2 regions of the Bradyrhizobium betae genome follow, and region 1 is predicted to be linked to the other one. Evidence: riboswitches for the same ligand, from Rfam matches in the RefSeq annotation. Region 1 holds a riboswitch; the other holds the start of a gene.
The links. Region 1 has a riboswitch for glycine ahead of gcvT (glycine cleavage system aminomethyltransferase GcvT). Riboswitches for the same ligand answer to the same signal wherever they lie in the genome.

Region 1 (5,021 bases):
ACAGCGTGAAGGCGACGTCGCCGTCGAACATGTCGCCCTTCTTCAAGGACGCGCTCTTCTCGTCGAGGATGGCAAGGCCGCGCACCAGCGTCTTGCGGAAGCGGGTCTCTTCCAGCCGCAGCGTTTCCTCGATCAGATTCTCCGCGCGCATCAATTCGGGATAGGCCTGGCCCATCTCGCGCACCAGCGCCCAGACCAGCCGATGCATCAGCGGCTCCTTGGCCCCTAACAGCTGCGCATGGCGCATCGCGCGGCGCATGATCCGGCGCAGCACATAACCGCGGCCCTCGTTCGAGGGCAGCACGCCGTCGGAGACCAGGAAGGCGGAGGAGCGCAAGTGGTCGGCGATGACGCGGAACGAAGCCACGGTCTGCTCGTTCGGCCCGCTGCCGAGCGCGGAAGCGGTCGCGTCGATCAAATGGCGGAACAGATCGGTCTCGAACACGCTGTCGACGCCTTGCATGATGCAGGCCATGCGCTCGAGGCCCATGCCGGTGTCGATCGAGGGACGCGGCAGCGGTACGCGCTCCTCTTTCGTCACCTGCTCGTATTGCATGAACACGAGATTCCAGAATTCAAGGAAGCGGTCGCCGTCCTCTTCCGGCGAGCCCGGCGGTCCGCCCCAGATGTGATCGCCGCGATCGATGAAGATCTCGGAGCATGGCCCGCACGGGCCGGTGTCGCCCATCGCCCAGAAATTGTCCGAGGTCGGGATGCGGATGATGCGGTCGTCGGAGAAGCCCGCGATCTTCTTCCACAGGCCAGCCGCCTCGTCGTCGGTGTGGTAGACGGTGACGAGCAGCTTGTCCTTCTTCAGCCCGAAGTCGCGGGTGATCAGCGTCCAGGCCAGCTCGATCGCGCGCTCCTTGAAATAATCGCCGAACGAGAAGTTGCCGAGCATCTCGAAGAAGGTGAGATGGCGCGCGGTGTAGCCGACATTGTCGAGGTCGTTGTGCTTGCCGCCGGCGCGCACGCATTTCTGCGACGTGGTGGCGCGCTGATAGGGCCGCTTCTCGACGCCGGTGAAGACGTTCTTGAACTGCACCATGCCGGCATTGGTGAACATCAATGTCGGATCGTTGCGCGGCACCAATGGCGAGGACGACACGATCTCGTGGCCGTTCTCGGCAAAGAAGTTCAGAAAGGTCGACCTGATCTCGTTGACGCCGCTCATGTTCATCCAATCGGGTGTGCTGGAGCATGATCCGGAAAAGTGTGAAGCGGTTTTCCGAAAAGATCATGCTCAAACAAAGAGCTAAAGCGCGATGACTCTTCATTGCGCTTTAGAACCCGCTGACTTGCCATCCAAACCGCGAGTTTGGACTGATATCTGCGGGCCAGAGCGCTTTTAGACAAGGCCAGCTTCGCTGTCCAGAAACTGTGCAGGCGGATCAGTGGGTTGCCGCATCAGCGCAATCCCGTTGCAATCCCTTTGGAAAGGCGCAAAGCCTGCGTTGACAGGCTTGGGCGCCCTGTGGTCTGTACCCATCTGTATCGTACGGCCACGTCGGGAGAGACCGGCATGGGTGCCGGCGCCGAAGGAGCAACCGCCCCGGAAACTCTCAGGCAAAAGGACCGCGTGGCTTTGACGACATCTGGAAAGAGGCACTGGCGGGCTTAAGACCCGGACAGCGTCCGCCGACGGGATAATACTCTCAGGCACAGCGACAGATGGGGCTTCGATGGGTGTCCTCGCGGGAATCGTCCCCGGGGAACCGCCGAGGGCTCCGTAATGCTTGCGCGCGACGACCAAGACTCCCTGAAAAAGACGCCCCTTCACGGGCTGCATGTGTCCCTCGGCGGCAAGATGGTGCCGTTTGCGGGATATGACATGCCGGTGCAATACCCCGCCGGGGTCCTTAAAGAGCATCTGCATACGCGCTCTTCCGCCGGCCTGTTCGACGTCTCCCACATGGGCCAGATCGCGCTCCGCCCGAAGTCGGGCAAGGTCGAGGACGCCGCCCGCGCGCTGGAGCGACTGGTGCCGCAGGATATCGTCGCGATTGCACCGGGACGGCAGCGCTACGCCCAGTTCACCAATGAAAACGGCGGCATCCTCGACGATCTCATGGTCGCCAATTTCGGCGATCACCTGTTCCTGGTCGTCAACGCCGCCTGCAAGGACGCGGACGAGGCGCATCTGCGCGCGAATCTCGCGGACGACTGCGTGATCGATTCGCTTTCCGACCGCGCGCTGATCGCGTTGCAGGGCCCGAAGGCGGAATCCGTGCTGGCGAAATTATGTGCAGAGGCGCCCACCATGAAGTTCATGGATGCCGGCCCGCACAAGGTTGCCGGCCTCGCCTGCTTCGTCTCGCGCTCGGGCTACACCGGCGAGGACGGGTTCGAGATTTCGGTCCCCGCCGCCGATGCCCAGCGTCTTGCGAAGACCCTGCTGGAAAACCCCGACGTGATGCCGATCGGCCTCGGGGCCCGCGACAGCCTGCGGCTGGAAGCCGGGCTTTGTCTCTACGGCCACGACATCGATACCGAGACCACGCCGGTCGAGGCCGCGCTGGAATGGTCGGTGCAGAAGAGCCGCCGCACCGGTGGCGCCCGCGCCGGCGGCTTTCCCGGCGCCGAAAAGATTCTCGCGCATTTCGACAATGGCGCCTCCCGCCGCCGCGTCGGCCTGCTCGCGCTGGGTCGCGCGCCGGTGCGCGAAGGCGCGCTGCTGTTCGCAAATAGCGAGGGCGGCGAGGCCATCGGAAAGGTCACCTCGGGCGGTTTCGGTCCGAGCCTGAATGCGCCGGTCGCGATGGGCTATGTGCCCACGAGCCACAGCGCGCTCGGCACAAATCTTTTCGCCGAGGTGCGCGGCCAGCGATTGCCGCTTACCGTCGCCGCCATGCCCTTCGTCAAGAACACCTACAAACGCTGAGGATTGAGACAATGACCACGACGCTGTACACCTCCGACCATGAATGGCTCGCCATCGACGGCGATGTCGCCACCGTCGGGATCACCGACTACGCGCAGTCGCAGCTCGGCGACGTCGTGTTCGTCGAGCTGCCCAAGGTCGGCCGCTCGCTGAAGAAGGCGGAAGCCGCCGCCGTGGTGGAATCGGTCAAGGCCGCCTCCGACGTCTACGCGCCCGTGACCGGCGAGGTGCTCGAGGTGAATGACGCCCTCATCGCCGAGCCGGCGCTGGTCAATTCCGATGCGCAAAGCAAGGCCTGGTTCTTCAAGATCAGGATTGGCGACAAGAGCGAGCTCGGCGGCCTCATGGATGAAGCAGCGTACAAGGCACACACGGCGTGAAGATATGAGCCAAGCGGTCGCCTCCCACTCGGTGTCATCGCCCGCGCAGGCGGGCGATCCAGTACGCCGCGGCCCATCGGCTCAATCACGAACGCCTGCGTTTACTGGATCGTCCGCCTTCGCGGACGATGACAACGACGACGGCGACAGCGAAATCTAGCGAGGACCCATGATGACCGCGCACCGCAAATCCAACGGCGACACCGCCACTTTCGTTCGACGCCACATCGGCCCCTCCGCGCGCGATGTCACCGCGATGCTGGAAACCGTCGGCGCCAAGAGCGTCGATGCGCTGATGGCCGAGACGCTGCCGGCCTCGATCCGGCAGGCCGCGCCGCTCGATCTCGGCAAGCCGCTCAGCGAGACCGAGGCGATCGCGCACATGGGCGAACTCGCGCGTCAGAACCAGGTCTTCACCTCGCTGATCGGTCAAGGCTATTCCGGCACCATCCTGCCCGCGGTGATCCAGCGCAACATCCTGGAGAACCCGGCCTGGTACACGGCCTACACGCCCTACCAGCCCGAGATCAGCCAGGGCCGTCTGGAAGCGCTGCTCAACTTCCAGACCATGATCTGCGACCTCACCGGGCTCGACATCGCCAACGCCTCGCTGCTGGACGAAGCCACCGCCGCCGCCGAAGCGATGGCGCTCGCCGAGCGGCACTCGCAGGTGAAAGCAAAAGCCTTCTTCGTCGACAAGGACGTGCATCCGCAGACGCTGGCCGTGATGCGCACCCGCGCCGAGCCGCTGGGCTGGACCTTGGTCGTCGGCGATCCTCTCGCCGATCTCGACAAGGCCGACGTGCTCGGAGCGCTGCTGCAATATCCAGGAAGCTCGGGCGCCGTGCGCGACCTCCGGCCCGCCATCGCGGCGCTGAAGGCCAAGGGCGCACTCGCGATCGTCGCGGCCGATCTGCTGGCGCTGACGCTGCTCGCCTCGCCCGGCGAGCTCGGGGCCGACATCGCCATCGGCTCGGCGCAGCGCTTCGGCGTGCCGATGGGCTATGGCGGACCGCACGCGGCCTATATGGCGGTGCGCGACGCGCTGAAGCGCTCGCTGCCCGGCCGCATCGTCGGCCTCTCCGTGGATTCACGCGGCGCGCCCGCCTATCGCCTTGCGCTGCAGACCCGCGAGCAGCACATCCGCCGCGAGAAGGCGACCTCCAACATCTGCACCGCGCAGGTGCTGCTCGCCGTGATCGCCTCGATGTACGCGGTCTATCACGGCCCCGAGGGCCTGACGCAGATCGCGCGCAATGTGCATCGGCGCGCCGCCGTGCTCGCCGCCGGCCTGCGCAAGCTCGGCTTCACGCCCGATAGCGAAAGCTTCTTCGACACGCTCAGCGTGGACGCTGGCGCCAAGCGCGCCGGGATCATCGCGCGCGCTGCCGCCGAGAAGATCAATCTCGGCGTCGGTGAGACGAACTTGCGCATCGCGCTCGACGAGACCACCACGCCCGCGACGGTCGAGGCGGCCTGGCGCGCCTTCGGCGGCACGCTTTCCTATGCCGAGATCGACGCCACCACGCGCGAGGCCCTGCCGGAGGCGCTGAAGCGTACCACCGGTTTCCTGGCTCACCCGGTCTTCCACGCGCATCGCTCGGAGACCGAGATGCTGCGCTACATGCGCAAGCTCAGCGACCGCGACCTCGCACTCGACCGCGCGATGATTCCGCTCGGCTCCTGCACCATGAAGCTGAACGCGACCACCGAAATGATGCCGCTGACCTGGCCGGAGTTTGCGACATTGCACCCGTTCG
Region 2 (5,021 bases), 150 kb from region 1:
ATGCCACTTCAGGCCGTCCCGCAGCGTGAAGGTGTAGGTGAGCTTGTCGTCGGAGATCTTCCAGTCCGCCATCTGCGGCTGGATCTTGAAATTCGAATCCGTCGTGATCAGCGTGTCGTAGACCATGTAGCCATGGTCACGCGTGATGTAGGCGGTGGTGAAGATCGGATCGATGACGCGCAGATCCGAATGCATCACCGCGGTGATGGTCTTGCCGGCGGCAAATACCGGCGAGGCCATTGTGGTCGAAAGCGCAACGACCGACAGCGCAAGTGTGGAGGCGAACGCGCGCCGCCCCCGGCGCATTAAGCTCAGCATAAAAGTTTCTCCTGACGTGAAACTGTTCAAAGGCAGGTTATTGGTTGAGCATTCGGTTCGTTCCTTAGGCGAACTAACCTCATGCAATGCCTTTATCTTTTCGAGACTTGCAGACAGTGTTGTGCGCGTCAATCCGCTTTAGCTGCAAGCCCAAGCGGCGCGGGCACGGGCTCCACAAAGATCGGTTTGGCTCTACAACACTCCCCGCTCGTCCTGCCCAGCGCAATGCAATGCGCGTTCCATCTTTCGAAGCTTGAGAGACATTAAGATGAATCCAGCCAATCTTCCCTTCGATTCCGAAGCCATGCTCGAAGGCCTGCGCACCTGGGTCGACTGCGAGAGCCCGACCTGGGACGCCGGTGCCGTTAACCGCATGCTCGATATCGCAGCGCGGGATATGGCAATCATGGGTGCGACGATCGAACGCATCGCCGGCCGCCAGGGCTTTGGCGGCGTCATCCGCGCACGCTTCCCGCATCCGAAGCAAGGTGAGCCAGGCATCCTGATCGCCGGCCACATGGACACCGTCCACCCGGTCGGCACCATCGAGAAGCTGAAATGGCGGCGCGAGGGCAACAAGTGCTACGGCCCCGGCATCTACGACATGAAGGGCGGCAACTATCTCTCGCTGGAAGCGATCCGTCAGCTGGCGCGCGCCTCCTTCACGACGCCGCTGCCGATCACCGTGCTGTTCACGCCTGACGAGGAAGTCGGCACGCCCTCGACCCGCGACATCATCGAGGCCGAGGCTGCGCGCAACAAATATGTGCTGGTGCCCGAGCCAGGCCGCGCCGACAACGGCGTCACCACCGGACGTTACGCCATCGCGCGCTTCAACCTGGAAGCGACGGGCCGACCGAGCCATGCCGGCGCGACGTTGTCGTCGGGACGCTCGGCGATCCGCGAGATGGCGCGGCAGATTCTTGCGATCGACGCGATGACGACCGAAGACTGCACCTTCTCGGTCGGCGTCGTGCATGGCGGACAATGGGTGAACTGCGTTGCCACCACCGCAACAGGCGAAGCGCTGTCGATGGCCAAACGCCAGGCCGATCTCGACCGCGGCGTCGAGCGCATGCTGGCCCTGTCTGGCACGGCCAACGACGTCTCCTTCAAGGTGACGCGCGGCGTCACCCGGCCCGTGTGGGAGCCGGATGCGGGCACGATGGCGCTGTATGAAAAGGCACGCGGCATCGCCAAATCGCTCGGCGCCGAGCTGCCGCATGCGAGCTCCGGCGGCGGCTCCGACGGCAATTTCACCGGTGCGATGGGCATCCCGACGCTCGACGGCCTCGGCGTGCGCGGCGGCAATGGCCACACGCTCGAGGAGTTCATCGAGGTCGACAGCCTGGTCGAGCGCGGCCGGTTGATGGCGGGATTGCTGGCGACGCTGGAGTAAATTGAATCAACTTTGCACTGCACAATACGTTGGCAATCACGGTTGAAATTTAGCCTTGTCTAAAAATGAGGCGCATCGTACTGCTCGATGGTCCACGCGACGATGCGGGAGAGATCGCAACGAAGGCATCCAGCCTTCCTTGCGGCGCCGACGGAGCAACCGCCCCGGAAACTCTCAGGCAAAAGGACTGTATCGTCAGGACGATCTGGAGAGAGACGGCACGATTTGAAATGTCGTGACGTCCACCGAAGGGAATAGTCCGGAGCTGACCTTACGGGGTCTGCGCCGGGTCAAGCTCTCAGGTAACCGTGACAGATGGGGCGCCGCCAACGGCTTCACGGCCGGCGGTTAGCCGACTCTAACTCACGGGAGCCCCGAACCTGCCATGACCCATATCGCCATCATCGGCGCCGGCATCACCGGCGTAACGACCGCCTATGCCCTGCTCGAACGCGGCTACAAGGTGACGGTGCTCGACAAGCACCGCTACGCCGCGATGGAGACCTCCTTCGCCAATGGCGGACAGCTCTCCGCCAGCAATGCCGAGGTCTGGAATAGCACCGCGACGATCCTCAAAGGCCTGCGCTGGATGTTCCGGCGCGATGCGCCATTGCTGATGAACCCGCGGCCGAACTGGCACAAATATTCGTGGATGAGCGAGTTCGTCGCCAACATCGGCAACTACCGCGCCAACACGATTCAGACCACGCGCCTTGCGATCGAAGCCCGCAAGCATCTGTTCGAGATCGCGACGCGCGAAGGCATCGACTTCGATCTCGAACGCCGCGGCATCCTCCACATCTATCACGACAAGAAAGGCTTTGAATCCGGCCTGCGCGTCAACGCGCTGCTGCAGGAAGGCGGCCTCGATCGGCGTCCGGTGACTTCGGAGGAAATCCGCGCCATCGAGCCGACGCTGCGCAAGGACTATTACGGCGGCTTCTACACGCCGTCGGATGCGACCGGCGATATCCACAAGTTTACCCGCGGGCTGGCTGAGGCCTGCAAGCGACGCGGCGCCACCTTCATCCAGGAGGCCAACATCGATTCGATCGCCCGCGCCGGCGCCGGCTTCGTCATCGGCTGGGCCGATCTGTCCGCAAGCGATGCGGCCGCATCCGCGCGCGGCATGCTGAAGGTGGACGGCGTCGTGGTCTGCGCCGGTGTGGCGAGCCGTCACTTCGCCACCCTGCTCGACGAGCGCGTCAACGTCTATCCGGTGAAGGGCTACTCGATCACGGTGCAGCTCGACACCGCCGCGAGCCGCAACGCGACGCCGACCGTCAGCCTGCTCGACGAAGCCGCCAAGATCGTCACCAGCCGGCTCGGTGCCGATCGTTTCCGCGTCGCCGGCACCGCCGAATTCAACGACTTCAACCGCGACATTCGCGCGGACCGCGTGCAGCCGCTGGTCGACTGGGTGCGCAGCAATTTCCCCGACGTCGAGACGTCGCGTGTCATTCCGTGGGCCGGACTACGGCCGATGATGCCGAACATGATGCCGGTGGTGCGCGCAGGCCGGATACCGGGCGTGTTCTTCAACACCGGCCACGGCCATCTCGGCTGGACCCTGTCGGCCGCGACCGCGCAGATGATTGCCGGGACCATCGACGGCCGGCGCGGGCTCAACGCTCCGCCGACCGTCCCCTCACTCAAGGTTGAGACCGAGCTGCGTCATGCATCCTGAGTGGTTCCGATCGGACGCAGGGCGGCCCCTTGATACCGCCCTACCCTTGGCACACAATTTGCCCCGCAAGGTCGGCATCTCCGGCCGGCTTTCCAAGCCCGAATGACAGGCGCGCATGATAGACACGACAGACTCCACGGGCGCCCCAGGGCGCCACACGTTCCGCAGCCGGAGATAGGTGCATGCTAGGTTATCTCATTCGTCGCGTTCTGGCGGCGGTCCCCGTGATGGGCGTCGTCGCGCTGTTCGTGTTTCTGCTGCTGCGGCTGACCCCGGGCGACCCCGCCGCAATTCTTGCCGGCGACAACGCGACACCTGAACGGCTGGAGCGCATCCGCGACTCCCTCGGCCTCAACGAGCCGTTGATCGTGCAGTTCATCACCTGGGTGAACAAGCTGCTGCACGGCGACCTCGGAACGTCGCTGATCTCCAATTTGCCGGTCATCAAGATGATCAGCCAGCGCGTCGAGCCGTCGATCTCGATCGCGCTCTCGACCATCATCCTCGCGGTCATTGTCGCCGTCCCCCTGGGCGTGATCGCGGCATGGAAGCATGGCACCTGGATCGACCGCTTCGTGATGGGTCTCTCCGTGCTGGGCTTCTCGGTGCCGGTGTTCGTGGTCGGCTATATCCTGATCGAGGTCTTCGCGATCGACCTGCGCTGGGTGCCGGTACAGGGCTTCCGCAGCATCTTCAACGGCTTCGGACCGTTCTTCGAGCGCATCATCCTGCCGACCTGCGCGCTCTCCTTCATCTACGTCGCGCTGATCGCGCGCATGACGCGGGCGGCGATGCTCGACGTGCTCGGCGAGGATTACGTCCGAACGGCGCGCGCGAAAGGCATCAACGAGGTCGCGGTGATGATGCGGCATGCGCTGCGCAATGCCGCCGTGCCCGTGATCACCGTGATCGGCACCGGCTTTGCACTGCTGATCTCCGGCGTCGTCGTCACCGAGAGCGTGTTCAACATCCCCGGCATCGGCCGCCTCACCGTGGACGCGGTGCTGGCGCGCGACTATCCGGTGATCCAGGCGATGATCCTGCTGACCTCGCTGATCTACGTCGTCGTCAATCTCCTGATCGACGTCGCCTACACGCTGCTCGATCCCCGGATCCGGTACTAGGGCCAAGGATAACAACAACAATGTCGGTCGATAGCCTTCCTCAATCGTCCATTCCGATCACGACGCCGCTGCGGCCGCGTTTCGGATTCCTCACCTCGACGCCGATCATCGCGGCGGCCACGGTCTGCCTCGCGCTGATCGTGCTGGTCTCGATCCTGGCGCCGCTGATCGCGCCGCATGATCCGATCCAGTTGGCCCCCTCGCAGCGGCTGAAGCCGGCCTCGGCGCAGTTCCTGCTCGGCACCGACGCCTATGGCCGCGACCTGCTGTCACGCGTGATTTATGGCGGGCGCATCTCGCTTCTGATCGGTATCGGCTCGGCGATCCTTTCGATCGTCATCGGCCTTGCGATCGGCCTCGTCTCCGGCTTCTTCAAGCTGGTCGATTCCGTGCTGATGCGCGTCATGGACGGCCTGATGGCGATGCCGAGCATCCTGCTCGCGATCGCCGTGGTGTCGCTGTCGGGCGCCAGCATCTGGACCGTGCTGGTGGC

Region 2: linked by a shared signal. The riboswitch ahead of F8237_RS28300 (D-amino acid dehydrogenase) and the one ahead of gcvT (glycine cleavage system aminomethyltransferase GcvT) in region 1 are both predicted to bind glycine.

The regions. Positions count from the first base shown of each region.
Region 1 covers NZ_CP044543.1:5,735,928-5,740,948, reverse strand. The annotation lists gene alaS (alanine--tRNA ligase) at 1-1,174, opposite strand, end outside; glycine riboswitch at 1,499-1,587, shown strand; gene gcvT (glycine cleavage system aminomethyltransferase GcvT) at 1,733-2,881, shown strand; gene gcvH (glycine cleavage system protein GcvH) at 2,893-3,261, shown strand; gene gcvP (aminomethyl-transferring glycine dehydrogenase) at 3,434-5,021, shown strand, end outside.
Region 2 covers NZ_CP044543.1:5,881,854-5,886,874, reverse strand. The annotation lists gene F8237_RS28310 (ABC transporter substrate-binding protein) at 1-318, opposite strand, end outside; gene F8237_RS28305 (M20/M25/M40 family metallo-hydrolase) at 587-1,717, shown strand; glycine riboswitch at 1,813-1,917, shown strand; glycine riboswitch at 1,921-2,034, shown strand; gene F8237_RS28300 (D-amino acid dehydrogenase) at 2,103-3,404, shown strand; gene F8237_RS28295 (ABC transporter permease) at 3,587-4,528, shown strand; gene F8237_RS28290 (ABC transporter permease) at 4,549-5,021, shown strand, end outside.